3 regions of the Microbacterium gilvum genome follow, and region 2 is predicted to be linked to each of the others. Evidence: riboswitches for the same ligand, from Rfam matches in the RefSeq annotation. Region 2 holds a riboswitch; each other region holds the start of a gene.
The links. A riboswitch is a leader RNA that binds a small molecule or an ion and turns the genes downstream of it on or off. The one in region 2 is predicted to bind thiamine pyrophosphate.
Positions count from the first base shown of each region.

Region 1: it holds a riboswitch for thiamine pyrophosphate, as region 2 does, so the genes downstream of both, ABD998_RS15830 (ECF transporter S component) here and thiM (hydroxyethylthiazole kinase) in region 2, are expected to answer to the same signal.
Region 3: it holds a riboswitch for thiamine pyrophosphate, as region 2 does, so the genes downstream of both, thiC (phosphomethylpyrimidine synthase ThiC) here and thiM (hydroxyethylthiazole kinase) in region 2, are expected to answer to the same signal.

Region 1 covers NZ_BAABKO010000006.1:178,062-187,823, reverse strand. Annotated here, with positions in the region: gene ABD998_RS15845 (ExeM/NucH family extracellular endonuclease) at 1-1,147, opposite strand, end outside; gene ABD998_RS15840 (energy-coupling factor transporter transmembrane component T family protein) at 1,300-2,085, opposite strand; gene ABD998_RS15835 (ABC transporter ATP-binding protein) at 2,082-3,554, opposite strand; gene ABD998_RS15830 (ECF transporter S component) at 3,551-4,186, opposite strand; TPP riboswitch at 4,180-4,288, opposite strand; gene ABD998_RS15825 (D-alanyl-D-alanine carboxypeptidase family protein) at 4,357-5,946, shown strand; gene ABD998_RS15820 (bifunctional proline dehydrogenase/L-glutamate gamma-semialdehyde dehydrogenase) at 5,949-9,389, opposite strand; gene ABD998_RS15815 (LysR family transcriptional regulator) at 9,465-9,762, shown strand, end outside.
Region 2 covers NZ_BAABKO010000001.1:867,583-877,344, forward strand. Annotated here, with positions in the region: gene thiD (bifunctional hydroxymethylpyrimidine kinase/phosphomethylpyrimidine kinase) at 1-931, opposite strand, end outside; gene thiE (thiamine phosphate synthase) at 928-1,596, opposite strand; gene thiM (hydroxyethylthiazole kinase) at 1,593-2,399, opposite strand; TPP riboswitch at 2,391-2,485, opposite strand; gene ABD998_RS04410 (NUDIX hydrolase) at 2,509-3,204, shown strand; gene nadA (quinolinate synthase NadA) at 3,308-4,630, shown strand; gene nadB (L-aspartate oxidase) at 4,627-6,141, shown strand; gene nadC (carboxylating nicotinate-nucleotide diphosphorylase) at 6,135-6,980, shown strand; gene ABD998_RS04430 (cysteine desulfurase family protein) at 6,982-8,091, shown strand; gene ABD998_RS04435 (glycosyltransferase family 2 protein) at 8,130-9,014, shown strand; gene ABD998_RS04440 (hypothetical protein) at 9,463-9,696, shown strand; gene ABD998_RS04445 (ABC transporter ATP-binding protein) at 9,700-9,762, opposite strand, start outside.
Region 3 covers NZ_BAABKO010000002.1:481,161-490,922, reverse strand. Annotated here, with positions in the region: gene ABD998_RS08120 (sensor histidine kinase) at 1-799, opposite strand, end outside; gene ABD998_RS08115 (ThiF family adenylyltransferase) at 863-1,972, opposite strand; gene ABD998_RS08110 (thiazole synthase) at 2,121-2,912, opposite strand; gene thiS (sulfur carrier protein ThiS) at 2,914-3,153, opposite strand; gene thiO (glycine oxidase ThiO) at 3,150-4,415, opposite strand; gene thiC (phosphomethylpyrimidine synthase ThiC) at 4,420-6,150, opposite strand; TPP riboswitch at 6,149-6,256, opposite strand; gene panB (3-methyl-2-oxobutanoate hydroxymethyltransferase) at 6,306-7,178, opposite strand; gene panD (aspartate 1-decarboxylase) at 7,175-7,564, opposite strand; gene panC (pantoate--beta-alanine ligase) at 7,564-8,415, opposite strand; gene ABD998_RS08075 (Rossmann-like and DUF2520 domain-containing protein) at 8,412-9,161, opposite strand; gene ABD998_RS08070 (NUDIX hydrolase) at 9,348-9,762, shown strand, end outside.

The DNA.
Region 1 (9,762 bases), on a different contig from region 2:
TGTCGCTGACGGTGAAATCGCCCTGCGGGGCGAACAGCATGCCCTCGATCGACTCGCGACCGGCCTCGTCCTCCGGCCAGGCGAGCTCGGCGGGCGCGACGGTCTGCGTCGTCGTCGCGGCCGGCTCGATCACCGTGACGTTCGCCGCGGTCGGGCTGATCTCGGTGAGGCCGTTGTACTCGGACACGGGGCCGGTGACCTCGACGTAGTCGCCGATCGCGACCTTCGCCGTGGCCTGGCTGCCGTACACGAAGACGGCGTCCGACGCCGTGTGCGCGGCGAGGTCGACGGCGCCGCCCGTGCCGGGCGTCTGGATGTAGAAGCCGTTGAACCCGCCCGTGGGGTACGCCGCCGTCACGACACCGTGCGTCGTCACCGTCTGGCCCGCGAGCGGGCTCGCCTCGCCCGTGCCCTGGATGGCCGAGATCTCGACGGCCTCCGGGGCCGCCGTGGGCGTGGGCGTGGGTGTGGGCGTCGCCGTGCCCGTGGGCTCCGGCTCGGGGGAGGCCGTCGACGACTCGGGCGTGACCGTGGTCGCGTTGGCGAAGTCGGCGGAGTTGACGTCGGTGTCGACGAAGTCCGTGCGCACGAGGGAGTTCGGCACGGAGTTCGCTCCGTCGACGGCCGCTGCCGTGCCCTCGAAGGTGTTCGACGCGCCGTAGCCGAGCAGGTCGACGACGTGCTCGACGCCGACGATCGAGCCGGTCGCGAGCGTCACCGGGCTCGACGTGTCGGCGAGGAAGATCGTCCCCGTCGTGCCGGAGGGGTTGATGCTCGTGCTGGAGAGGTCGGCCTCGGGCAGCGCGGCGCCGTTGGAGCCGTTGCTTCCGAGGGCGACGAGGTAGTGGTCGCCCGCGGCGATCGACCCCGACAGGGCGAGGGTGCCGTTGGGGGCTCCCGTGCCGGACGCGCTGCGGTACTGCAGCGACCATCCGTCGAGGCTCTGCGCCGTTCCTCCGGCGTTGTAGAGCTCGATGAACTTGTGCGTGTAGGGCGCGTTCGCGCTGCCGCCCTTGAGATAGGCCTCGTTGATGAGCACGTCGGCGGGCTCGGCGGCGGCGGCGGCGACGGGCGCCAAGAGCGCTCCCGTCACCGCCGTCCCGACGAGGACGGCGACCACGCTCGTGGTGCGCTTGCGTGATGACATGACGGTATCGGTCTCCTGGTGGGGTGACGATCGCGCGGGCAGGGTGACACGCGCGGATGCGGGGAGACGCTACGGATGTCGTTTGCACGGGCCGTTTCCGATCCGTGTCCGGCAGGTGAACGGGTCAGTGAACTGGCGGCGAGAACCGGCTGTCAGAGCGCGAGCACGAAGGTCCAGGTGCCCGCCGCGACGGCCGCCGTCATCGCGGCGCCGGCGATCGCCGTGGCGAGCACGACGACGACCCCGTCGCGTGGACGGAGCCGCGAGGGGCGCGCCCAGGTGCGGCGCACGGGCGCGCCGAACCCGCGGGCCTCCATGGCGGTCGCGAGCTTCGTGCCGCGGCGGATGGCCAGCACGAAGAGGGCGAAGGTCTGCCCCGCGAGGCGCCGGAGCCGCCCCGAGTCGGCGACGCCTCGCGCGCGGCGCGCCATCCCGAGCTCCCGCCAGTCGTCGACGAGCAGGCCGACGAGCCGCAGCCCCGCGAGCGCGCCCAGCACGAATCGTGCGGGGAGGCGCAGGATCTGGGCGAGCGCGTCGGCGAGGTCTGTCGGGTCGGTCGTGGCGAAGAGGACGACCGACGGCACCGCGATCGCGAGCACGCGCAGCAGGATGGCGATGGCGAGCGAGAGGGAGCCGTCGCTCACACGGAGCAGTCCCCATTCGAGATACGTCGTGCCGCTCTGGCGGCCGTACAGGGTCGTCGCGAGGCACGCGATGAGCGCCGACGCGCCGATGGGCCACAGCCGCGCCCACAGATCGCGGGCCGAGAGCCGCGCGAACGGCAGCACGAGCAGCGTGAGGAGCAGCGAGACGCCCGCCGAGACGGGGTCGATCGACAGCAGCAGCACCACGCCGATCACGAGGGCGGCGGCGAGCTTCGCGACGGCGTTCACGCTCCCGAGCGGAGACCGCCGCGCGTCGATCGTGACGACGCTCATGCGGCGGCCCCCGCGACGGCGGGGCCGAGCACGACGACGTCGTCGGCGAGGGCGTCGACGAGCGGGCGGTCGTGCGTCACCACGACGAGCGCGGTCCCGTCGGCGCGCACGTCGTCGAGCAGGATGGCGAGCTCGCGCCATGTGCGCGCGTCCTGCCCGTAGGTGGGCTCGTCGAGCACGAGGAGGCGCGGACGCGTCACGAGCGACGCGGCGACGGTGAGCCGCCGCTTCTCGCCGCCCGAGAGGGTGAACGGGTTCTCGTCGGCGAGCGCGGTGAGTCGCAGCCGGGCGAGGAGGTCGTCGACCGTCCGCGCGGTCGTCGCAGGGTCGGACCGCAGGGCCCGCGGGCCGACCTCGAGCTCGTCGCGCACGGACGAGGCGAGCAGCTGGTGCTCCGGGGACTGGAACAGCATGCCTATGCGGGTGAGCAGCTGGCGCGACGTCCACCGCACCGGCTCCCCCCGTGCGCCCGCCGCGAGCTCGGCGGAGGCGGTCAGAGCGCCGCCGGCGGGCGCGAGCAGGCCGGCGAGCGTCGCGGCCAGCGTCGACTTGCCCGCGCCGTTGGGGCCGAGCACGGCCGTCGCCGTCCCCGAGGCCACGGCGAGGTCGATGCCGTCGGCCACGGTCCGCGCCTGCCGCGCTCCGAGCGGCCGGCGCCCGACGGCGAGCCGCTCGGCCCGCAGCAGCTCGACGCCGGAGCGTCGCGGCGGCGTCCGCGGGATCTCCGGGACGACGCCCGGCACCCAGACGCCGGCCGCCGTGAGCACGGAGCCGTGGGCGTCGAAGACGGCACCGGGCGCGCCATCGGCGATCACGCCGCCGCCCGCGCCGAGCACGACGACGCGGTCGACATGCTCGGCCCACAGCGCGACGCGGTGCTCCACGACGACGAGCGTCGAGCCGGTCGCCTCCGCGGCCGCCACGACGGCGTCCCGCACATCGACCGCGCCCTCGGGATCGAGGTTCGCGGTCGGCTCGTCGAGGAGCAGCAGGCCCGGCCGCATGGCGAGGAGGCCGGCGAGGGCGAGGCGCTGCTTCTGTCCGCCCGAGAGAGCGGTGGTCGGATGGTCGAGCGGGAGGCGGAGGCCGACGGCGTCGAGCGCCTGCGGGACGCGGCGCCAGATCTCGTCGCGCGGCACGCCGAGGTTCTCGCACGCGAACGCGACGTCGTCGCCCACGCGCGCGAGCACGACCTGGGCGTCCGGGTCCTGGAGGACGAGACCCGCGGCGCCGCGCGCCTGCGCCGCGGGGCGGCCGTCGACGAGCAGCTCGCCCGCGGCGTCGCCGTCCTCCTCGTCGCCCAGCACCCCCGCGAGGCCGCGCAGCAGCGTCGACTTGCCGGAGCCGCTGGCGCCGAGCAGCAGCACCCGCTCCCCCGGCTCGACGACGATGTCGACGTCCGACACCGCCCACCCGCTGCGGCCGGCGTGCCGCCATCCCCAGCCGCGGGCCTCGATCCGCGCGGTCACGCGGCGCTGGCGCCTCCCGCTCGACGCGCACGCAGCTCGCGGCCGGACGCGAAGCGGTCGAGGGCCCCCGTCGCGGCGAGCGCGCGCGTGATGACGAGCGACACCAGCCCCGCGAGCACGATGCCCGAGACGACGGCGGACGCCGCGTAGACGAGGCGCACCTCCACGGCGAGCGCCGCGACGCTCGAGAAGTTCGTGTCGAGCACCGCCACCGCGACGCCCGCGAGCGCACCGGACAGCAGCGCACCGAGGAGGCGCCAGTTGGCGTAGGCGAGCAGCGCGAAGCCCAGTTCGGCGCCGAGGCCCTGCACGACGCCCCAGATGAAGGTCGTGAAGCCCCACTGCGTGCCGATGAGCATCGACACGACGGCCGCGACGATCTCGGTGTAGAGGGCCGCCCCCGGCTTGCGGACGACGAGGCCGCCCAGCACGCCGGCGAACAGCCATCCGCCCGCGAGCAGCCCCGACAGGCCGGGCGTGAACGAGAGGAGGCTGTCGAGGGCGGGCCAGGCCTGGCCCCACAGCCAGAAGACGACGCCCGCCGCGACGCCGATGACGCTCGCGACGACGATGTCGACCACGCGCCACGTGTAGCGGCGGGGGGTCCTGGTTCCGGACACGGACGTGGACATTCTGTTCTCCTTCCTGCGCCGGCATGACCCGGATCAGGTTCGACGGTCGACGCGCGGCTCGCGTCCTCTCAGCCCGGCTCGGCGGACTCCCGTGTGATGTGCGGCTGATTCTACTCCTCCGCGGGGCCCCGCGCCGCTGGCTCCGAGGTGCGACGGGGTACCGTAGGCGGGTGGCAATCGACGACATCCCGGCACCCGAGGCCGGCGCGACCTCGCGTCGGTCGCGCCGGGAGCATCGCGCGGTCGCCGACGGGACGCCCGCAGCGGATGCGCCGGTCGCCGCGGACACGGCCGCCGACGCCGCGCCAGACGAGGCGGTGCCGGAGCAGACAGCGCCGGACGTGACAGCGCCGGATGAGGCGGCGCAGGTCGCAGCCGCCGAAGAGCCCGCACCCGCACCCGCACCGACCGGACCGACGCCGCTCCTCCCGTCGACCGCCGCGCTCTCGTGGGTCGATGCGGATGCCGTCGCGGACGCACCGCCCGCAGGCCCGCCCGCCGCGGCACGGCCGCGTGGGGCCGCCATCCTGCCCCTTCCGCCGCGGCGGCGCGGATGGATCGGCCCCGTCGCCGCCCTCGGCGTGCTCGCCGTCGGCTACGTCGCCGCGTGCGCGCTGTGGCCGCTGTCGAGCGTCGAGCCGAGCGTGTCGGCCCTCGCGGTCGAGACGCCGATCGGCGAGGAGTTCCCCGTCGCGTGGCCCGAGGACGGCACGTCGGCTCTCGCGGCGCAGGGCGGGCCGGGCGGCGCCATCTCGTCGGACGACGAGTCGCTGCCGATGGCGAGCATCACGAAGGTCGTCACGGCGCTCATGATCATCGAGGACCAGGGGCTCGCGGTCGGCGACGACGGCGCGACCTTCGCGTTCACGCAGGCCGACAGCGACGAGTACTGGGCGTATCTGTACGCCGACGAGTCGGCCGTCGACGTCCCCGTCGACGGCACGCTCACGCTCTACCAGATGCTGCAGGGCGTCATGCTCGGCTCCGCGAACAACTACGTCGACCGCCTCGTCGAGGAGATCTGGGGAACGCAGGAGGCGTGGCTCGCCGACGCGACCACCTGGCTGGCCGACAACGGCCTCGACGGCATCACCGTGACCGACCCGAGCGGCATCGACCCGGGCAACCTCGCGTCGGCCCGCGCGCTCATCGCCCTCGCCGAGAGGGCGGAGCAGGACCCCGTGCTCGCCGAGATCATGGCGCAGGACTCCGTGACGCTGCCGGGGGCGGGGCTCGTCGAGAACTCGAACCCGCTCATCGGCGACGAGGGCATCATCGGGCTCAAGACCGGCTCGCTGTGGTCGACGGGCACGGAGTACTTCAATCTGCTCGCCGCGAAGGACGTCACGATCGGGCAGACCACCGTCACGCTGTACTCGGCCGTGCTCGGCCAGCCCGACGAGGACAGCCGCGAGATCGTCAGCCGCACCCTGCTCGACCAGCTCGAGGAGGGCATGCAGCAGGTGACCGCCGTCGAGGCGGGCGCTGCCGTCGCGCGCATCACGACGGAATGGGGCGCGCAGAGCACGGTCGTGACGTCCTCCGACGCCGACGTCATCTCCTGGCAGGGCGTGGCCCCCGCGACCGAGGCCGACTACGAGGTCGCGATCGGAGACGACGCGGGCGACGAGGTCGGGACGCTGCTCGTGACGGGCGGCATGGACTCCGCGAGCGTCCCGCTGCAGCTGTCGGAGGCCGTCCCCGCGCCGTCGTTCCTCTGGCGCCTCACCCACCCCCTCGCGCTGCTCGGCCTCGACTGAGGTCAGGCGCCGGCGAGACCCGGGACGGGATAGCGGCGCTCGTTCCCGAACCGGTGGGCCGTGATCGACACCGCCTGCTCCCGCACGAACGGCAGCAGCTCGACGCGGCCGGCCGACGTCACGGGGCCGTCGTACACGGCGACGGCGGGCGATCCGCCGGTGGCCGCGACGACCTCGCCGACCGAGCCGCCCACCAGCCGGATGCGCCCTCCCGTCGCGGCAAGCGCCGCGCACCGGGCGGTCCATGCGTCGGCGTCGTCGACGTGCACGGGAACACCTGCGTCGCGCAGCCATCCGCCGACGGACCCCGACAGGGTCGCCGCCGCGCTGACGACGACCGGAGCGCCCGCGCGGAGGCCCGCGGCGACGACGCGCACGAGCTCTGCCTCAGGCCGGCCGTCGAACCGCACCGTCACGGGGCACGGCGCGTACCGCAGCACGTTCTGCTCCAGGCGGAGGCCCTGCACGTCGCGCGCGATGCCGAACTCCTCGCCCATCGCCCGGATGTCGGTCGCGAGCGCCCGGGCGAGCCACGCGTCGCCGCCGACGACCGCGACGGCGCGGGCGGACGCCGCGTCGGAGGCCGCCGCTTCGGACACAGGAGCATCCGCCCAGGTGCCGAACCCGTAGAGGTAGCTCGGACCGCCCGCCTTCGTGCCGGCGCCGACCGCCGACCTCTTCCAGCCGCCGAACGGCTGCCGCTGCACGATGGCGCCCGTCGTGCCGCGGTTCACGTAGGCGTTGCCCACGTCGATGCGCTCGAGCCACCGCGCGATCTCGTCTTCGTCGAGCGCGTGGAGCCCGGACGTGAGCCCGTAGTCGACGGCGCGGACGATGTCGATCGCCTCGTCGAGCGTCGCGGCCGCCATGATGCCGAGCACAGGGCCGAAGTACTCCGTGAGGTGGAACTCGCTGCCCGGCTGCACGCCGTCGCGGATGCCGGGGCTCCACAGCGCGCCGTCGCGGTCGAGCATGCGCGGCTCGCGCACCCAGCGCTGGCCGGGCTCGAGGCGCGTGAGCGCGCGCTCCAGCCCGCCCTCGGCCGGAGCGATGAGCGGCCCGATGCGCGAGGCCGCATCCCACGGCATGCCCACCTCGTAGCCGTCGACGGCGTCGACCAGTTGGCGGCGGAAGCGCTCGCTGCGCGCCGCGGACCCCACGAGCACGACGAGCGAGGCGGCGGAGCACTTCTGCCCCGCGTGCCCGAAGGCCGAGGACGCGACGTCCTTCGCCGCCAGATCGAGGTCGGCCGACGGCGTGACGATGATCGCGTTCTTGCCGCTCGTCTCGGCGAGCAGCGGCAGGTCGGCACGGAACGAGCGGAAGAGCTCCGCCGTCTCGTAGGCACCCGTGAGGACGACCCGCTCGACGGCGGGGTGGGCGACGAGTCGGCGACCGACCTCGCCCTCCTCGGCGATCGCGAGCCGCAGCACGTCGCGCGGCACACCGGCCTCCCAGAGCGCCTCGGCGAGCACCGCCCCGCAGCGCTGAGCCTGCGGGGCGGGCTTCAGGACGACGGGAGAGCCGGCCGCGAGCGCGGCGAGCGACGAGCCGGCGGGGATGGCGACGGGGAAGTTCCACGGCGGGGTCACGACCGTCAGGCGCACGGGGGCGAACACGGCGCCGTCGACGTCGCGGAGCGCGAGGGCGCTCTCGGCGTAGTAGTGCGCGAAGTCGATCGCCTCCGACACCTCGGGGTCGCCCTGCTCGATCACCTTGCCGCACTCGGCTCCCATCACCTCGAGCAGGTCGGCTCGGCGCGCCTCGAGCACCTCGCCCGCACGGTGCAGGATGGCCGCGCGCGCCTCGGCGCCGAGCGCGCGCCATCCCTCGCCGGCGGAGGTCGTCTCGGCGACGAGCGCGTCGACCTGCGCGACGGAGCCGACGGCGTGCCGGGCGAGCGCGTCGAGCCCGAGCGTCGAGCGCTCCATGCGGTTCCGGATGGCCGCGGCCCATTCCCGGTTGCCGGAGATGCTCGGGTCGCTGTCGGGGGCGTTGCGGAAGCCGCGGCCGGGTGCGGCCGGCTGCGGCGCGCGGCGGTCCTGCACGCGGCGCGGGGCGGGTACCTCCGCCGGCATCGCCGCGGCCGAGGCGCGGAAGCGCGCCTCCTCCCGCGCGAACAGCTCGGCGCTGCCGTCCAGATCGAAGACCGCCGACATGAAGTTCTCGGAGCTCGCGCCCTCCTCGAGCCGGCGGACGAGGTACGCGATCGCGACGTCGAACTCGGCCGGATGGACGACGGGCGTGTAGAGCAGCAGTCCGCCCACGTCGCGGCGGACGACCTCGGCCTGCGCCGTGGCCATCCCGAGCAGCATCTCGAACTCGACGCCAGGCCCACCCGCCACGCCGCGGCGCTGTGCGAGCAGCCACGCGAGCGCGACGTCGAAGAGGTTGTGGCCGGCGACCCCGAGCCGCACGTTGCCGATGCGGTCGGCGTGCAGGGCGTAGTCGAGCACGGCCTTGTACGACGCATCCGACTCCTGCTTCGACGACCACGTCGCGAGGGGCCATCCGTGGGTCTCGGCGTCCACCTGCTCCATGGGGAGGTTCGCGCCCTTCACGACGCGCACCTTGACGGGGGCGCCGCCTTCCGCGACCCGCCGCGCCGCCCACTCCTGCAGGCGCATCATGGCGCCGAGGGCGTCCGGCAGGTAGGCCTGCAGCACGATGCCCGCCTCGAGGCCGCGGAACCTCGGCCGTTCCAGGATCCGGGTGAACACCGCGAGCGTGAGGTCGAGGTCCTTGTACTCCTCCATGTCGAGGTTGAGGAAGGTGCCCCTCTCCTGCGCGAGCGCGTACAGCGGCGCGAGCGCGGCGACGGCGTGCTCGACGGCCTCGTCGAACGCCCACGGGCTGTGCGGGGCCACGGTCGACGACACCTTGATGGAGACGTAGTCGACGTCGTCACGCTCGATGAGGCGGCGCGTCCCGGCCAGGCGCTTCGCCGCCTCCGCGCTGCCGAGCACGGCCTCGCCGAGCAGGTTGACGTTGAGGCGCACACCCTGGCGGCGGATGGCCGCGAGCGTCGCGCCGAGCCTCTCGTCGCGCGCGTCGACGACGAGGTGGCGGACCATCCGCCGCAGCACGGCGCGGCTCGCCGGCACGACGACGCCGGGGAGCACGGGCGCGGCGAGCCCTCCGAGGCGGATGAGCGCGCGCAGCGGAGCGGGCAGGAACCTCGGCACGATCGGCATGAGGCCGGTGAGGGCGCGCGCAGCGACGCGGGTGTCCTCCGGCCGGACCACGCCGTCAACGAACCCGACCGTGAACGCGAGACCGTCGGGGTCGCGCAGCACGCCGGCGAGGCTCCGCGCGCTCGCGTCGACCTTCTCGGAGCGGGCGGCGGCGAGCCAGGCGCGCACCTGCGCGACGGCGGCGTCGACGAGGGCCGGGTCGATGGGTGCGACGTCGTCGCGCGCGGGGGACGGGGAGGGGGTGGGCATGCGTTCAGTGTGGGGCGTCGATCCGCGCGAGAAAAGCGATGATTCCCGCCGCTGACTCGGCGATATCATCGATGAATGATCCCCTGGAGCGGCCGCAGCCTGCAGCTCCTGCACGAGCTGCGGCTGCGCGGCACGATCGCCGCCGTCGCATCCGCGCTGTCGTACAGCCCGTCGACCGTCTCGCACCGGCTGCAGCAGCTCGAACGCGAGGTCGGCGTGCCCCTCCTCGAGCCCGACGGCAGGGGCGTCCGGCTGACCGCCGCGGGCGAGACGGTCGCGCGGCACGCGGCCGCGCAGCTCGCGGCGCAGGAGCGGGTGGAGGGGTCCCTCGCACAGCTCGGCGCGGAGCTCACGCCGCTGCGCATCGCGGCGC
Region 2 (9,762 bases):
CCTCGTCGAGGGTTCCGTCGCCGAGAGCGGCGACGAACCAGACGTCGTCGATGCCGGCGCGCAGCGCGGCGATGTCGTCCCACCAGGCGTCGAGCTCGGCATCGCGACGGGGCGGCGCGTCTCCCGCCCACAGCGCTGCGCCGTGATGCAGCGGTCCGTGGCCGCCGCCGACCTCGAGCGCGTCGGCCTCCGCGATCGCCCGCCGCAGCCAGTCCCTCGCGAGGCGCGCCGACCATCCCCAGTCGCCCGTGCGCGCCTGCATCGTCGCGAGTGCGGCCGAGAGCGAGCAGCCCGTGCCGTGCGTGCTCGTCGTGGCGATGCGCGCCCCGGGGAAGGTCGTCGAGCTCCCGTCCGGCGCGACGAGCGCATCGGGGCAGTCGGGGCCGTCGAGGTGGCCGCCCTTCGCGAGCACGCGCACGCCGTGTCTGCGCGCGAGCTCTGCGGCCTGGTCGAGCGCGTCCGGCCAGGAGCTCGCGACCGCGCCCCCGACGAGCACGGCGAGCTCGGGCAGGTTCGGGGTGACGACGTCGACGAGTGCGAACAGGTCGTGCAGCGCCCGCTCGGCCTCGGCGTCGATGAGGCGGTCGCCGCTCGTGGCGACCATGACGGGATCGAGCACGACGACGGGACGTGCCGGGAGCGCGCTCAGCCATGCGGCCGTCTCGGCGATCACCTCGGCGGTTCCCAGCATGCCGATCTTGACGGCGTCGATGCGCACGTCGGCCGCGACGGCGTCGAGCTGCGCCCGCAGGAACGACGAGGGCGGCGTGTGCACGGCCGAGACGCCGCGCGTGTTCTGCGCCGTGAGGGCCGTGACGGCCGCCATCCCGTAGCCGCCGCAGGCGAGGATCGTCTTCAGATCGGCCTGCACGCCCGCCCCGCCGGACGGATCGGAGCCGGCGATCGACAGCACGTTCGCGACGCGGCTCACGCGCCGGCCCCCGCATCGGCCCACTCGACCCGCAGCGCGGCCGCCGCCTCCGCCGGCCGCGTCGCCGCGCAGATCGCGCGGACGACGGCGATGCCCGCCGCACCGGCGCGGCGCGCGTCGGCGGCGTCGCCCGGCCCCACCCCGCCGATCGCGACGCACGGGATGTCGGGGACGAGCGCGGCGAACGCCGCGAAGCCGTCCCACCCGAGCGGTGCCGGATGGTCCTTCTTCGTGGGCGTGGGGCGGACGGCGCCGACGCCCAGGTAGTCGACCGTCCCCGATGGCAGGCCGCGCAGCGCCGGCAGCTGCGATGCGAGGCTCGCGCTGAGCCCCACGACGGCGTCGGGCCCGACGAGATCGCGCACGCGCCCCGCCGGCAGGTCGCTCTGACCGATGTGCACGCCGTCGACGGCGGCGCCCGCCGCCCGGGCGGCGAGGAAGACGTCGACGCGGTCGTTCACGAGGAGGGTCGCCCGGCCGGCCATGTGCAGGGCCGCCTCCTCCACGACGCGCAGCAGCTCGGCCGCCGAGAGCTCCTTGCCGCGGATCTGCACGGCCGACACGCCGCCGTCCACGGCGGCCGCCACGATGTCGGCGACGGGACGGTCGCCGACCGACGCGGCGTCGGCGACCAGGTAGACGGAGGGGTCGAACGCGCGCCTCATCCGCGCACCGCCGTGGTCTCGTCGACGCGCACGGCGGCGAGATCGGAGGGCGAGACGGCGTCGAGCGCGTCGAGGAAGCGCCATCCGAACGAGCCGGGACCGTCCGACGCCGCCGCGGCGCGCTCCGAGGCCGCCGCGTACAGTGCGTGCGCGGCCACGGCGCCGGCGAACGCGTCGCCCGCCGCCGCGATGCACGCGGCGGTGACGGCGCCGAGCGAGCATCCGCCGCCCGTGATGCGCGTGAGGAGCGCGCTGCCGCCGTGGATCCGCGCGACCCGGCGGACCGCGACGACGGCGTCGACGGGGCCGGAGACCGCCACGACGGCGCCGGTCCGCTGGGCGATCTCCCGCGCGGCGTCCAGCGCCGCGTCGACGTCGTCGGCGGCGTCCACGCCGCGACCGCCCGCTCCGACGCCCGCGAGCGCGCGGATCTCCGAGGCGTTCCCGCGCACGGCCGTCGGCTCGAGATCGAGCAGGCGCTGCGCGAACGCCGTGCGCATCCCGAGCGCGCCCACTCCGACGGGGTCGAGCACCCAGGGCACGCCGGCGAGGTGCGCCGACGACGCCGCGGCGAGCATCGCCTCGCGCTGCTCCGCGGTCGGCGTGCCGAGGTTCACGAGCACGGCCGACGCGACCGCCGCGCATTCGCCCGCCTCCTCGGGGACGTCGGCCATCACGGGCGCGGCGCCCACCGCGAGGAGCGCGTTGGCCGTGACGTTCACGACGACGGAATTGGTGAGGCACTGCACGAGCGGAGACGACTCCCTCACGCTCGCGAGCACCGGTGCGTATGCGTCACTCATCAGCGACATCCCTCCGCTCGTTCTAACGAGATCAGGTGCGTACGGGTGTGATCTCAGTCCCGGTCGGGACACCCCGTGTCACTGGGAAGCGAGCATATACGCTCGGAGGGTGACGCCCGACCCGACGCCCGCCGCCATCCGCGTCGCCGTCTCGACGGCGATCTTCTCGCTGCGCGCGCGACCGGGGGCGGATGCGCTCATGATCCCGCTCGTGCGGCGTACGCGGGAGCCGTTCCGAGACCAGTGGGCGCTGCCGGGCGGCTGGCTCGACGCCGCGGAGGGGCTCGACGACGCCGCATCGCGGACCCTCGCGGAGACGACGGCCCTCAGCCCCAGCTACCTCGAGCAGCTCTACGCCTTCGGAGACGTCGACCGCTCCCCCACCCGGGTCGTGTCGGTCGTGTACTGGGCCCTGCTCCGCTCCGATCTCGTCGACGCCCAGCGCGCCGCGGAGGGCGCGCCCGAGAACGTCGAGTGGTTCGACGTCGACGACCTCCCCGCGCTCGCGTTCGACCACAACCGGATCGTCGCGTACGCGCTCTGGCGCCTGCGCAACAAGGTCGGCTACAGCCGCATCGCCCACGGTCTGCTTCCCGACGAGTTCACCCTCACCGAGCTGCGCGAGGTCTACGAGGCCGTGCTCGGCCGGCGCCTCGACCCCTCGAACTTCCGCCGCCTCCTGGAGGGCTCGGAGTCCCTCATCCCGACCGAGTCGTTCCGCACGGGCAAGCACCGCCCCGCGCGGCTCTTCCGCTACAACTCCGACGTGGAGCTCGCCGACCGCGGGCCCCTCGGCGACGCCTGAGGCTCTCCCCGCCGCCCTCTCGCACTCCGGTCGCCATTGTGGTCAGAGTGACTTAAACTCGGTTCGTCCGACTTAGAGTCACACCGACCCGAACGGGGTTCCCATGGCCGCCACCTCCGTCGCCCTCTCGCCGCGCCCCGTCGACCCCAGCGTCGACCACGGCATCCGCGCCATCCTGTCGGGCGCCGCCGCGGGTTCGACCTGCTCGACCGACCTCGCCGACGGGCCGTGGGCGTTCGACGTCGAGGAGGGCTACGGACCCGGTGCCTCCATGGCAGATGTGATCCCCACGGGCGCCCCCCGCCAGGGCGAGCTCCCCCGCGCCTACCGGGAGGCACCGGAGGCAGAGCTCCACGACCGCATCCGCGCGGCGAAGGCGGCGCTCGGCGACCGTGTCGTGGTGCTCGGCCACTTCTACCAGCGCGACGAAGTCGTGCAGCACGCCGACTACGTGGGCGACTCCTTCCAGCTCGCGAACGCCGCCCTCGCCCATCCCGCCGCGGAGGCGATCGTCTTCTGCGGGGTGCACTTCATGGCCGAGACAGCCGACATGCTCTCCGGCACCGAGCAGGCGGTCATCCTGCCGAACCTCGCCGCGGGGTGCTCCATGGCCGACATGGCCGACATCGACCAGGTCGAGGAGTGCTGGGAGCAGCTCGAGGACGTGCTCGGGCCGCTCGACGCGCCGGATGCCGACGGGCTCGTGCCGGTCGTCCCCGTGACGTACATGAACTCGTCGGCCGCCATCAAGGGATTCGTGGGCCGACACGGCGGCATCGTCTGCACCTCGTCGAACGCGAGCACCGTGCTGGAGTGGGCGTTCGCCCGCGGCCGCCGCGTGCTCTTCTTCCCCGACCAGCACCTCGGGCGGAACACCGCGAAGGCCATGGGCGTGCCGCTCGACCGGATGCCGATGTGGAACCCCCGGCGCCCCCTCGGCGGCTCGACAGAGCAGACGCTGCGCGACAGCGCCGTCATCCTGTGGCACGGGTTCTGCTCCGTCCACCGCCGCTTCACGCCAGCGCAGATCGCGCAGGCGCGCGCGGAGCACCCCGGCGTGCGCGTCATCGTGCACCCCGAGTGCCCCATGGAGGTCGTCGACGCCGCGGACGAGGCGGGGTCGACCGACTACATCCGCAAGGCCATCCTCGCCGCGACGGAGCCGACGACGTTCGCCATCGGCACCGAGATCAACCTCGTGCAACGGCTCGCGGCCGAGCATCCGCAGCACGAGATCTTCTGCCTCGACCCCGTCGTCTGCCCGTGCTCGACGATGTACCGCATCCACCCCGGCTACCTCGCCTGGGTGCTCGAGGAGCTCGTGGCCGGACGCGTCGTCAACCGCATCTCGGTGGACGCATCCGTCACCGCGCCCGCGCGCATCGCGCTCGAGCGCATGCTCGCTGCGCGGCCGGCCGGATCATGACGAGCGCGATCATCGTCGGGAGCGGCATCGCCGGCCTCTCTGCCGCACTCCATGCCGTGCGCGCGGGCGTCGACGTCACGATCGTCGCGAAGGGCGCGCTCGCCGACACCGCGACCCGATGGGCGCAGGGCGGCATCGCCGCCGTGCTGACGCGCGGCGACAGCGTCGAGGCGCACGTCGCCGACACGCTGCGCGCGGGCGACGGCCTGTGCGACGAGGATGCCGTCCGCGTCCTCGCCTCGGAAGGCCCTGGTCGCGTGCGCGAGCTCATCGCGCTCGGCGTCGCCTTCGACCGCGACGCCGATGGCGCGCTCCGCATGGGCCTGGAGGCCGCGCACTCGCATGCCCGCATCCTGCACGCGGGCGGGGATGCCACCGGCCGCGCCATCGAGGAGGTGCTCGTCGCCGCCGCACGGGCGTCGCGCGCGCGCATCCTCGAGCACGCCCGTCTCATCGACCTCGTCGACGACGGCGACCGCATCGGCGGGGTGCGCGTCATCGCGGGCGGGGAGGTCCGCGAGCTGCGCGCGGACGCCGTCGTGCTCGCGACGGGCGGCGCTGGCCGGCTCTACTCCCGCACGACGAACCCCGCGCTCGCCACGGGCGACGGCATCGCCGCGGCGTCGCGCGCGGGTGCCGCGGTCGCCGATCTCGAGTTCGTCCAGTTCCATCCCACGGTGCTCGCCGCCGGCGCGCCGTTCCTCGTCTCCGAGGCGGTGCGCGGCGAGGGCGCCGTGCTCGTCGACGAGACCGGTCGCCGCTTCGCCTTCGACGACCATCCCGACGGCGAGCTCGCCCCGCGCGACGTCGTCGCGCGCTCCATCGCCCGGCGGATGGCCGAGCAGGGAGGCCGCCCTGTGCTCCTCGATGCGACCGCGCTCGGCAGGGCGGCGCTCGCGGCCCGCTTCCCCACGATCACGGCGGCCGTCGCGGCGCGCGGGTTCGACTGGGCGGAGACGGCCGTGCCCGTCACCCCCGCCGCGCACTACCTCATGGGGGGCGTGGCCACCGACCTCCACGGACGGACGACGCGCGCGGGGCTTCTCGCCGTCGGCGAGTGCGCGCGCACGGGCGTCCACGGCGCCAACCGGCTCGCCTCGAACTCGCTGCTGGAGGGGGCCGTCTTCGGCGCCCGCGCGGCCGCCGTGCTCGCCGACTCGACCGCGGCGAGCGCGCCGGGGCCATCCGACCGGGGCGCGCCCGTCCCGCCCGATCCCGATGCGCCCCCGTTCTCGCGCGAGGCGCTGCAGCGGCTGATGTGGGACGAGGTCGGCCTCGTCCGCGACGGGGCACGGCTGATGCATGCGGCGGGAGTCCTGTCGGCGTGGGACGCCGCGCTTCCCGCCCCCCGCACACCCCGCGCGCACGAGGACGCCGCCCTCGTGCACGTCGGCGCCCTGGCCGCGAGCGCGGCCCTCGCACGCACGGCGTCGGCCGGCGCGCACCATCGCGCAGACGCCGTCCGCCCCGCACCCGAACCGGCCCTCGCCACGGCAGGAGCACCATGCTGACCCGATCCGCCATCGACCGCGCCGTGCGCGCCGCCCTCGACGAGGACGCGCCGTGGGGCGACCTCACGAGCGAGGCCTTCGTCCCCGCGCACGCGACAGCGGAGGCGGCACTGGTCGCGCGCGAGGCCGGCGTCCTCAGCGGCGGTGAGGTGTTCGAGGCCGCCTTCGGCCTTGTCGACTCCCGCATCGGCGTCGACGTGCTCGTCGACGACGGCTCGCGCTTCGCCGAGGGGACGGTGCTCGCACGCGTCGCCGGTCCCGCGCGCGGTGTCCTCACGGCCGAACGCGTCGCCCTCAACTTCACGCAGCGGATGTCCGGCATCGCGACGCTCACGGCGCGCTACGTCGCCGAGGTGGCGGGGACGGGCGCGCGCATCGCCGACACGCGCAAGACGACGCCGGGCCTGCGCGCCTTCGAGCGGCACGCCGTGCGCTCGGGCGGCGGCTCGAACCACCGCTTCTCGCTCTCGGACGCCGTCATGGCGAAGGACAACCACCTCGCGGTCCTCGACGGCGACGACCTCACGACCGCGCTGCGCGCGGGGATGGCCAGGCTCGGCCATACCGTGCACGTCGAGGTGGAGGTCGACCGCATCGACCAGATCGAGCCCGTGCTCGCGGCGGGTGTCGACACGATCATGCTCGACAACTTCCCGCTCGCCGCGCTCCGCGAAGGGGTCGCGCTGGTCGCGGGGCGCGCGGTCGTGGAGGCGTCGGGGGGCGTGAGCCTCGAGACGGTGCGGGCGATCGCCGAGACGGGCGTCGACGTCGTGTCGGTGGGCGCCCTGACCCATTCGGCGCCCGCCGTCGACCTCGGGCTCGATCTCCGCGTGCGCTGACGTGCTCTACCTCGACAACGCCGCCACCGGCCCCATTCGCCCCGAGGTGCTCGAGGCCATGGCACCGTACCTGACGCGCGACTACGGCAACCCGGCGAGCCGCCACACGGTCGGCGAGCGGGCGGCGGCTGCGGTCGAAGACGCCCGTTCGCGCATCGCCGGCGTCCTCGGCATGCGCCGGGGAGACGTCGTCTTCACCTCCGGCGGCACGGAGGCCAACAACCTCGCCGTCAAGGGCGTCGCGCTCGCCGCGCTCGCCCATCGCGGTGCGCGGCACATCGTGACGACCGCCGTCGAGCACGAGTCGATCCTCGAGTCCGCGGCCTACCTGGCGCGCTTCCACGGCATCGAGGCGACGGTCGTCGGGGTGGATGGCGACGGCGCGGCGTCGGCGGACGAGCTCGCCGCGGCCATCCGGCCCGACACGTCCCTCGTGTCGATGGGTCTCGCGAACAACGAGGTCGGCACCGTGCAGATCGTGCCGGACGTCGCCGTCCCGCTCCATCTCGACGCGGTGCAGGCCGCAGGATGGCTCGACCTGCGGTCGACGGGCGCCGACGCCCTCTCGCTCGCGGGGCACAAGGTCGGCGCGCCGAAGGGGGTGGGCGTGCTCGCCATCCGGGGGCGGATCCCGCTCGAGCCCCTCGTCCACGGCGGCGGTCAGCAGCGCGGCCGCCGGAGCGGCACGGAATCGGCCGCGCTCGCGGTGGCGATGGCGCGCGCCCTCGAGCTCGCCGAGGACGAGCGCGAGGAGTGCGTGCGCCGGGTCGCCGCCATCCGCGACGACTTCGTGGCGCGCGTGCTCTCGCTCATCCCCTCCGCCCGGCTCACGGGGCATCCGGCGCGGCGCCTGCCGGGCAGTGCGAGCTTCACGTTCGCGGGCACGAGCGGGGAGGCCGTTCTGCTCGAGCTGGAGCGCCGCGGCGTGGTGTCGTCGAGCGGCTCGGCGTGCGCCGCCGGATCGGACGAGCCGTCGCATGTGCTCGTCGCGATGGGCGTGCCGCCCGAGGTCGCGCAGACGTCCGTGCGCTTCACCCTGGCGCACGGGCACAGCCGCCCGCTCGACGACGTCGCCGATGCGGTCGCCGCGGCGGTGCGCGCGGTCGCCTGACGCGTCCCCGGCCCGCGTCGCGGCGATATCCTCGTCCCGTGCCCCCGCTCGCGACCGTCATCGTCCCCGGGTGGGATGTCGCCCCCTTCGCCGCCGCTGCGCTCGACTCGCTGCGTGCGCAGACGTTCGGCGGGTGGCGAGCCGTCCTCGTCGACGACGGCTCGACCGACGGCACGGGCGAGATCTTCGCGCGGTACGCGGCGGTGGACGACCGCTTCGTCCTCGCGCCGCACGACCATCAGCGCGGCCTCGGCGCGGCGCGCAACACCGGCCTCGACCTCGTCGACACCGCCTACGTCGGATTCCTCGACGCCGACGACGTCATGATGCCAGGTGCGCTCGAGACGCTCGTCGGCTCGCTGGAGTCGTCGGGGAGCGACCTCGTCGCGGGCGCCTACGTGCGCCTGCGCCCTGAGGGAGGCGGCTACCGTGCGGGCGAGGTGCAGCCTTGGGTCGCGGCGGCGACCTCGCCCCGGCGCATCGCGACGACGCTCGACGCGCATCCCGAGGTGACGGGCAACATCGTGGCGTGGTCCAAGCTGTCGCGCACCGCGTTCTGGCGCGACCACGGGCTGCGCTTCCCGGAGGGAGTGCTCTACGAGGACCAGGAGATCGCGCAGCGCATGTACACCTCCGCGCGCGCGTTCGACGTCGTCCCCGACGTCGTCGTGCAGTGGCGGGTGCGGGCCGACGGCACGTCCATCACGCAGCGCGAGGCCGACCCCCGGGTGTTCCAGGCATGCCTCCAGGCCATGCGCGACGGGCTCCGGGCCCTCGCGGCGCACGAGCCCGCGCGCCGTGCCCGCGCGGGCCAGATCCTGCGGATGGACATCCCCCGTCTCGCCGAGATCGTCCACCTGGACCCGCGCCTGTCCCCCCTCCTCTCCGCCTTCGCCGCGGAGGTGGAGGCCCTGTCCTCCTGACACCTTTCCCCCCGACCCGGCGCCTCCCGGGACCCCAGTACCCGGGGCTCTTGCCGCATGTCGTCGCCATCCGCCGCCTGAGGCGACCGTTCGTGGCAACAGCCCCGCCGTCCTCCCGTGCACCGGCCGGCAGAACCGGCGCGTCGACCGACAGGGCTGTGGACGACCCCGGGCGAGCCGTGCGCGGGGGCGCAGGCTGCCGTCATGAGCAGACGACCGTCCGACCTGCCGGCCCACCTTCGCCACGGGCCGTTCCGGCCCTCCGAGACTCCCGAGGTCTCGGCCCGCCGCGCACGCGGTGCCGACCTGTGGAGCCCCGTCCACGGTGTCAGGATGGCGGCCACGCGGAGGAGCTTCGTGGACGTCTGCCGGGCGATCGCGCTCACGCTCCCCGCCGGTTCCGCGTTCAGCCACACCACAGCCGCACGCCTCTGGGGCCTCCCCTTGCGTGCTCGACTCTGCCGGCGCGTTCGTCGCGCGGGTGGATCTCGCTCTGCCCGAGCTCCGCATGGCGATCGAGTACGAGGGCGACCATCATCGCGACAAGGCGCAGTGGCGGAAGGACCTCGCGCGGCGCCGCCGGCTCGAGGCGCTCGGATGGACGTACGTGAGCGTGACGCAGGCCGATCTCGACGACCCGCGGGCGCTGCTCGCCGACCTCCGTGCGGCGATCGGCGCCTGAACCTCACTCCTCGAGCGCGCGCGTCGCCGCGAGCTGCTCGGCCGCGAGCTCCGCGTACAGCCCGCC
Region 3 (9,762 bases), on a different contig from region 2:
TCGCCGCGGCAGGATCGCTGTCGATCTTCTGCTGCGCGAGGCCGAGCGTCATGCCCACCGACACGAGGCGGGGCTGCACGCCGTCGTGGAGGTCGCGCTCGATGCGCGTGCGCTCCACCTCGGATGCCCGCACGGCGCCGGCGCGCTGCGCGTCGGATGTGCGCACCTGCGCGACCAGCTGCTCTTCGCGGGACGGCACGACGATGGCGCGGCTCAGCACGCCGTGCAGGAGCGCGAGACCGACGATGCCGGCGAGCGACACGATGAGGCCGACGACGCCGGCGACGGGCGCCCAGGCGACGGCGATCTCGAGCCCGAGGAAGCCGCGCACGGTGTCGTCGGCGAAGAGCGGCGCGAACGCGAGCACGACGCTCCAGACGGCGGCGCGGAAGAGCGCGATGACGATGGCGCCGAGGAGGGTCGCGATCGCGAGGTTCGCGATCGCGCGCCACTGACGGCCGTCGACCACCTGCCGCAGGAGCGTGCGGAGCCATCCGCCGAAGCCGGGGGCGACGCGCTCGCGCCAGCGCAGCGGCGGGATCCCGAACCCGTACAGGCCCTCGACGCGGGCCGTCTCGAGCCACGCGACGCCGAACAGCGCGTAGACGAAGCCGACGAGCAGGACGAGGCCGAACCCGAGGAAGAAGAGCAGCCCGACGCCGAAGCCGAGGAGGCCGGTGAGGGCCGAGAAGGCGAGGGCGCCGAGGAAGCCGAGCGCCGCGAGATGGACGACGGCCCCGGCGACGCGGAGCGGCGACGACGTCCGGACGGGCGTCGGCGCGGTGAGCTGTGCGGTCATGTCCTCCACGCTAGGGCGGGGGCGTCCACCGGACAGCGGGGGATTCCGGAGGCGTGGTTCGGGTTATCCCGAAACCGCGCACACCGACCTCGAGGCGTCGTGCAGCGCGTTCCACGCCGCGATGCCCCCCGCGAGCGAGCCGACCGGATGGCCGGGGTGCCGGCGGGCGAGGATGCCGGCGGCCGTCGCCGAGCGGATGCCCGCCGCGCAGTGGACGACGATCTCGCGCTCCGCGGCGAGCGCGTCCGCGACGGCGGACGGCTCGTCCTGCCCCGCCTCGATCGCGTCGAGCTCCCAGCGCACCGCTGTCGGCACGGCTCCCGGTTCGGAGGGCGCGCGTACGTCGATCACGAGGGGCGGGCGGGCGGAATCGAGCGCAGCGCGCAATGCGGCGGCGGTGACGAGCGCGGGAGAAGGCGCCGGCTCCTCCGCGCGCAGGGAGACCTCCCGCCATCCCGCCGTGAGCGCGTCGATCACGACGACCCTCCCGAGCAGGGTCCGCCCGACTCCCGTGACGAGCTTGATCGCCTCGGCGGCGAGCTGCGCGCCCACGAGCGCGCAGAGCGGGCCGAGCACGCCGGCCGTCGCGCAGTCCGGCGCGTCGTCGGGCACATCCGGGTAGAGGTCGCGGAACCGCACGCCGCGGGCAGCCCAGAACACGCTCACCTGCCCCTCGTACCGGATCACGGATCCCCAGACGACGGGGATCCCCGCACGCTCCGCCTCGTCGTCCACGAGGAGTCGCGTGGCGAAGTTGTCGGATCCGTCGACGACGAGGTCGTAGCGGGCGAGCATCGCGGCGGCATTCGCCGCGGTGAACCGCTCCGGGTGCGTCTCGACGACGACGGAGGGGTCGATCGCCTGGATCGCCTCGCGCGCCGAGTCGACCTTGCGACGGCCGACGTCTCGGACGCCGTGGAGAAGCTGGCGCTGCAGGTTCGACACCTCCACGGTGTCGGCGTCGATGACACCGAGCGTGCCGACGCCGGCGGCCGCGAGGCCGAGGAGGGCAGGGGCGCCGAGGCCGCCCGCCCCCACGACGAGCACGCGCGCGGCGAGGAGCCGCCGCTGCGCCACCTCGCCCATCCCCGGCAGCATCGTCTGCCGGGCATAGCGTTCGCGCTGCGCCGCGGTGAGCGGCGGACCGGGTGCGACGAGAGCGGGCAGGCTCATGCCGCCTCCTCCTCTCGAAAGGCCATCCGATCGCCCAGCGCGCACCTAATTGCGGCCATTCCCCTGTCCTCTCGGCAAAGGGATATCCGTTTGCCGAGAGGACACCGGATCGCGCGAGAACGGATGGCCGTTCGGCACTCGGATGTGCTCACGCCCGGGCCGCCGCGAGCTCGGGCATCCCCGCCGCGTCCGACGACGCGCGCGCGAGCCGACGGCGGGGGATGCGCCCCGCGCCGGCCGCGAGCCGTCCGGCGACGACGGCGTGCCGGAAGGCCGCGGCCATCCGCACGGGGTCGTGCGCGCGTGTGACGGCCGTCGCGAGCAGCACGGCGTCGCACCCCAGCTCCATCGCGAACGCCGCGTCGGAGGCCGTGCCGATGCCGGCATCGAGGACCACCGGCACCGATGCGCGGTCGACGATGAGCTCGATGCTGTGGGGGTTGAGGATGCCGAGCCCCGTGCCGATGGGCGCGCCGAGCGGCATCACCGCGGCGACCCCGAGCTGCTCGAGCCGCAGGGCCGTCACGGGGTCGTCGCCCGTGTACGCGAACACGGCGAACCCCTCGGCGACGAGCCGTTCCGCCGCGTCCAGCAGCTCGACGGGATCGGGCAGCAGCGTCTCGTCGTCCGCGACGACCTCGAGCTTGATCCAGTGCGTGCCGAACGCCTCGCGCGCGAGCTCGGCCGTGAGGACGGCCTCGCGCGCCGTGCGGCATCCGGCCGTGTTCGGCAGCAGCCGGATGCCGCGCTCCCGCAGCATCGCGTACAGGGAGCCGCCCGCGTCGGCGCCGGACGCGCCGTACCGGCGCACGGCGACCGTGGTGAGCTCTGTGCCCGAGGCATCGAGCGCGTCGCCCAGCACCTCGAGGCTCGGCGCCCCTCCGGTGCCGAGGATGAGCCGGGAGCCGAGGGCGACGCCGTCGACGACGAGCGCATCCATGTCAGCCTCCCTGCGCCGCGGTCAGCACCTCGACGCGTGCGCCGGCGCCGAGGAGGCGGGACGACCATGCCGCGCGGGGCACGACGACTCCGTCGACGGCGACAGCGACGCCGAGAGGGGCGCCGTCGAGGGGCGCGCCGTCCGCGTCGAGCCGGCGGCCCGTGAGCGCCTCGACGACGGCGTCGACGGCCGAGCCCGACGCGACGCGCACGGGACTGCCGTTGGCGGTGATCTCGATCATGCAGGTGCTCCTTCGAGCGGGAGGGGGACGGAGGCGCGGCGCTCACGGCTGACGCGCGCGGGGGAGAAGCTGCCTCGGGCGAAGCGGCCTCGGGCGAAGCGGCCTGGGTCGAGCAGCGCTGCGAAGGGGTGCGCACGCGCGCCGTCGAGCTCATCCCGGACGAGCGCCGCGATGAGCGGGGCGAGCAGCACGCCGTTCCGGTAGGTGCCCGACGCGACGACGAGGCCGTCGTCGATCCGCCCGACCAGCGGCAGATGATCGGGGGTCGCCGGCCTCGCACGGGCGACCGCCTCGACGAAGCGGTGGTCCTCGATCGCGGGGACGACCTCCGCCGCGTCGCGCAGCAGGGAGAGGACCCCTCCCGCCGACACGTCGTCGTCGCCGTCTTCGCGCTGTGTCGCCCCCACCACGAGACCGCCATCTGCTCGCGGCACGAGGTAGACCGACCGGCCGCGCACAGACGCGCGGATGGTCTGCGCCACGGCCCCGCGCCCCGCCGCCCGCAGACGCAGGATGTCGCCGTGCACCGGTCGGATGGTGCCGGACGGGACGATGCCGGATGGGAGGAGACCCGTCATGTCGAGCCCCGTCGCCAGCACCACCTCGGCGGCCTCGAGGGCGGTGCCGTCGTCGAGCACGACTCCGCAGGCGGCGCCCGTGCGGCCGCGGCGCAGCGCCCGCACCGCGCGCCGGATGACCGTGCCCGCCGGCAGCGCTGCGCGCAGCGCGGACGTGAACGCGCGCGGATCGACGCGATGGTCGTCGGGTGCCGTGTAGGCGCACGCGATGCCGGGTGCCAGCAGGGGTTCGACCCGACGGGCCGCGTGCACGGCCATCCGCTCGGCGCGCAAAGGCGCGGCCGCCGGCGACGCGAGCAGCGCCGACAGGCGTGCGCGGTCGGCGGCATCGACCCCGACGAGCAGCGTCGCGTGCCGCTCGTACCCGCACGCCGCGGCCCCGCCGGGCTGCGCGTCGACGAAGGCGGGATACCGCCGGGCGGCCTCGATCAGCAACGGCAGGGTGGCCGGCTCGCTCGGCTCGAACTCGCCCACGGGGCTCAGCATGCCGGCAGCGGCATACGTCGCGCCGGTGCCCGGATCCGGGTCGACGAGCCGCACGGAGCGCCCGGAGCGGACGCACTCCGTCGCGATGGCGGTGCCGACGACGCCCGCGCCGACGACGATCACGTCGACGACCGAGCCGGCATCGTCCGCCCTCGCGTCCTCCCCCCAGGCGCCAGCCCGGGAATCAGCCGCGCACACGGAGTCAGCCGCGCACACGGGGCTCGGCGAGGTACACCGTCGACCCGGCCGCCGCGAACTCCTGAGACTTGCGGCGCATCGCGGCGATCGCCTGCTGCTCCTCCGCTCCTCCGAAGCGATCGCGGATGTCCTGCGAGATGCGCATGGAGCAGAACTTCGGACCGCACATGGAGCAGAAGTGCGCGGTCTTCGCGGGCTCCGCGGGGAGCGTCTCGTCGTGGAACTCCTCCGCCGTGTCGGGGTCGAGCGACAGCGCGAACTGATCGCGCCAGCGGAACTCGAATCGCGCCTTCGAGAGCGCGTCGTCGCGCTCGTGCGCGCCCGGGTGGCCCTTCGCGAGGTCGGCGGCGTGTGCGGCGATCTTGTAGGTGATGACGCCCGTCTTCACGTCGTTGCGGTCGGGCAGGCCGAGGTGCTCCTTGGGCGTGACGTAGCAGAGCATCGCCGTCCCCCACCGCGCGATCTCGGTCGCTCCGATGGCCGACGTGATGTGGTCGTATCCGGGGGCGACGTCGGTCACGAGAGGGCCGAGCGTGTAGAACGGCGCGCCGGAGCAGAGCTCCTGCTGCCGCTCCACGTTCTCGCGTACGAGGTGCAGCGGCACGTGGCCCGGGCCCTCCACCATCACCTGCACATCGTGCTCCCACGCGCGGTGCGTGAGCTCGGCGAGCGTGTCGAGCTCTGCGAACTGCGCTGCGTCGTTGGCGTCGGCGGTCGAGCCGGGCCGCAGCCCGTCGCCCAGGGAGAACGCGACGTCGTAGCGGGCGAAGATCTCGCACAGCTCGTCGAAGTGCGTGTAGAGGAAGTTCTCCTCGTGGTGTGCGAGACACCACCCGGCCATGATCGAGCCGCCGCGCGAGACGATGCCCGTGACGCGATCGGCCGTGAGCGGCACGTAGCGCAGCAGGACGCCGGCGTGGATCGTCATGTAGTCGACGCCCTGTTCGCACTGCTCGATCACGGTGTCGCGGAAGACCTCCCAGGTGAGCCGGTGCGCCTGCCCGTCGACCTTCTCGAGCGCCTGGTAGATCGGCACGGTGCCGATGGGGACGGGAGCGTTGCGGATGATCCACTCGCGCGTCGTGTGGATGTCGTCGCCCGTCGACAGGTCCATGACGGTGTCGGCGCCCCACGTCGTCGCCCAGGAGAGCTTCTCGACCTCCTCCGCGATCGAGCTCGTGACCGCGGAGTTGCCGATGTTGGCGTTGATCTTCACGAGGAACGCACGGCCGATGATCATCGGCTCGGCCTCGGGATGGTTGACGTTGAGCGGGATGATCGCGCGCCCCGCCGCGAGCTCCGAGCGCACGAGCTCGACGTCGCATCCCTCCCGCAGGGCGACGAAGCGCATCTCGTCGGTGACGATCCCGCGGCGCGCGTAGTGCATCTGGGTCACGGTGCGCCCGGGGAGTGCGCGACGGGGCCGGTGCGCGTCGCCTCGCCATTCCTCGGACGCCGATCCCCTGCGCGCGGCCGATCGGCCGTCGTCCTGCAGATCGCGAGGGCGTCCGTCGTACGTCTCGGTGTCGCCACGCCGCGCGATCCACCGCTCGCGCAGGCGCGGGATGCCGCGGACCGGGTCGCCCCCGGGTCCCTGCGTCCGGTAGGCCGTGAACGGTGCGTTGACCTGGCCGTTCGGGGACGGCCCGAGGGCGATGCGGGTGACTGGCACCCGGATCCCGTGCTCGTCGTCGTGCAGATACGCGAGCGAGTGCGTCGCTTCCAGGGTGCGCAAAAGAGCTGCTCCTACTTCCTACGCCGGCATGACCCGTACAGGTTCGACGGTCGCGGGCAGCGTCAGCCCGTTCTCAGCCCCTGCTGGGACTCCCGTGTGGACCGGATCAGAGTAGCAGGGGCGCGATCGGGCGCAAGTCGGACGCCGGAAGCGGATCAGAGGGCGTCGAGGAGGGTGCGCAACCGCGCATATTCCGCCTCGGGAATTGAGTAGCCGTGCTCAGGTGCGGGGTATCCGGACGACCGGACATCGTCCGCGTAGGCGGCGACGCCCGCGATCATCCGCTCTCGGAGATCGTCGTAGCGCTTGACGAAGCGGGCGGCGCGCCCTCCATATATTCCGAGAAGATCATGGAAGACGAGCACCTGCCCGTCGACCGCGGGCCCTGCGCCGATGCCGATGACCGGCACGTGCACGCGCGGCATGATCGCCGCGGCGACGTCGCTCGGGATCGCCTCGAAGACGATCGAGAAGCAGCCGGCCTCCTGCAGCGCGAGCGCGCTCTCGCACACGGCCAGCGCCTCCTCCGCCGTGCGTCCCTGGGCACGGTAGCCGCCGAGCGCCGTGGCCGTCTGCGGGGTCAGCCCGACGTGGCCCATGACGGGGACGCCCGCACGCACGATGGCGCGCGCCCTGTCGACCGAGCTGCCGCCGCGCTCTATCTTGACGGCGTCGCATCCGGTCTCCTTCACGAACCGCAACGCCGTCGCCACGGCCGCCTCGTCGGAGCCCTCGTACGACCCGAACGGCAGGTCGACGACCAGCAGCGGCCCGTCGAGCCCCCGGCGGACGGCACGCGCGAGCATGATCATCTCGTCGACCGTCACGGGCACCGTGCTGTCGTAGCCGAGCACCGTCATCGCCGCGGAGTCGCCCACGAGCACGACGTCGACGCCTGCGGCGTCTGCGACCTGGGCGCTCGGATGGTCGTAGGCCGTGACCATGACGATCGGCTCGCCGTCGGCCTTCTTCGCCGTGAGGTCGCCGATGCCCGTGCGGCGGCGCGCCTGATCGGGGCGCGCGCTCACACCGCCTCCGTGAGCAGACGCGCGACGGCGTCGTCCACGGCGATGATGCCGTTGCCGCGGTCGACGTGGACGACGACGGGCTCGTAGACCTCGAGGTCGGCCTCGTCGTACTCGCCGTACGAGATGACGATGATCGTGTCACCCGTGTGGACGAGCCGCGCGGCGGCGCCGTTGACCTGCATGACACCGGAGCCGCGCTCCCCCGCGATCGTGTAGGTCTCGAAGCGGGCGCCGTTGTCGACGTCGACGACGTGCACCTGCTCGTGCTCGAGGATGTCGGCCGCTTCGAGCAGGTCGGGGTCGACCGTGATGGAGCCGACGTAGTGCAGATCGCTGGCCGTGATGGTGGCGCGGTGGATCTTGGACTTCAGCATGGTGCGGCGCATCATGCGCCTCCCCTCAGGATGCGGTTGTCGATGAGGCGCGCGGCGCCGACCCGGGCGGCGACGGCGAGCAGCGCGTCGCCCTCGAGGGCGTCGAGCGGGCGCAGGTCGACGGCATCGCGCAGCTCGAGGTACTCGGGCACGATCCCCGCGTCGCCGAGCACGGCGAGGGCCGTCGCGATGAGCGCGCCTGCATCCCGCTCGCCGCGTCGTGCGGCGTCGTCCGCCGCTGCGAGCGCGCGGCTCAGCGCCGTGGCCCGCGCGCGCGACTCGGCGTCGAGGTAGACGTTCCGCGAGCTGAGGGCGAGCCCGTCGTCCTCCCGCACGATGGGGCACGCCTCGATGCGCACGGGGATGTCGAGGTCGCGCACGAGGCGCCGCACCACGAGCACCTGCTGGGCGTCCTTCTGCCCGAAGTACGCCGTGTCGGGTGCGACGATGCCGAAGAGCTTCGCGACGACGGTCGCGACGCCGTCGAAGTGGTGCGGCCCGCGTGAGGCGCCGCACAGCACATCGGTGATGCCCTCCACATGGATGGTCGTGGCGAAGCCGTCGGGATACACCTCCGCGACGGGCGGTGCGAAGAGCACGTCGACGCCCTCGGCCTCCGCGAGCGCGGCGTCTCGGGCCTCGTCGCGGGGGTACGCGCCGAGGTCCTCGTTCGCGCCGAACTGCGTCGGGTTGACGAAGAGCGAGACGACGACGAAGCCGTCGACCGCGCGCGCACGGCGCATGAGCGACAGATGCCCTTCATGGAATGCCCCCATCGTGGGCACGAGGCCGATGCTGCGGCCGTCCTCCCTGGCGCGGGCGACGGCATCCCTCACCTCCGCAATCGTGCGCAGGATGATCATGCGACGTCCTTCCTCTGGGACAGATCGGCTGTGCGCGCGCACAGCTCGTCGAAGAGCGGCAGCAGCTCGGGGACCTCGGCCACGGCCTGGCGCTGACGTGCGACGGTATCGGAGTCGCCCCGCGCGACGGGGCCCGTGAGCGCCGCGGCGGGGCCGAGCGCCGCCCAGTTCTCGATCGTCTGCCGGACGAGCGGGGCGAGCATCGCGCGCGCCGTGGGGGCGTCGATCCCGGAGGAGACGGCGACGCGCTCGGCCGTGTCCTGCAGCGTGACGAGGAAGTTCGAGGCGATGGACGCTGCCGCGTGGTACCCGGCGCGCCGTGCGTCGTCGATCGCGACGGGTCGCGCCCCGAGGAGCTCCGCGATGCGCGCGGCGACGGCGAGGGCGTCGTCGTCGCGGCCGGCGACAGCGCAGGCGATGCCGTGGAACACCGAGGGCTCCTCGGAGCCCGTGAAGGTCTGCAGCGGATGCACGCCGAGGTCGACGTCGTCGAGCGGCGTCGCTCCCGAGGTGTGGCCGATGAGACCGCGGTGCCCGCTCAGGTTCCGGGCGGCGGAGGCGATCGCGCTGTCCGGAACGCACAGCAGCACGACGTCCGCGTCGCCGACCGGCTCGCCGCGCCCGGTCGGGCCGAGCACCTCGATCCCCGCTTCGCGGAGCGCGCGCGCGAGGACGACACCGAGGCGTCCGCGGCCGACGACGGCGACGGACGCGGGGGGATGGGCGGGGGCGCGGAGGGTGCTCATGGCGGGGGTGCGCGGTCGAGCGCGTCATGAGTATCCGCCTTCCGGACATCGTCGGCAAAATCAGGTGCCAATGTGCACGCCATCGGGGGCGCCTGATTGTGCGTTTCATCCGAGTTCGACGAACCGAATTGATCATTCTGATTTCGTCATCACCTGTCGACGCGGGTGACGTGAGACCCTCGGAGGGTGACTGCCGATGCCCTCCTCGCCTCCGCTCATGACGCCGTCGCGACGGCGGGCGCGTCGTCCCCCGATCACGCCGACTTCGTCGCGGCGCTCGCCGAGCACGGCCGGGCCGCCCTCGAACGCGGCGGCCCCCCGAGCCACCTGACCGCGAGCCTCTTCCTCTTCGACCGCGACGCCTCGCACATCCTGCTCTGCCTGCACGGCAAGGGACGCTTCTGGGTGCAGCCGGGCGGCCACCTCGAGGCGGGTGACGCGTCGATCGCCGGCGCCGCCCTGCGGGAGCTCGCCGAGGAGACCGGAATCGGGGACGACCTCGTCGACGACCTGAGGGTGGTCGATCTCGACCACCACGCGCTGAGCGCCCGCTTCGGCCGCTGCGCCTCGCACCTCGACGTGGGCCTGGCCGGGACGATCT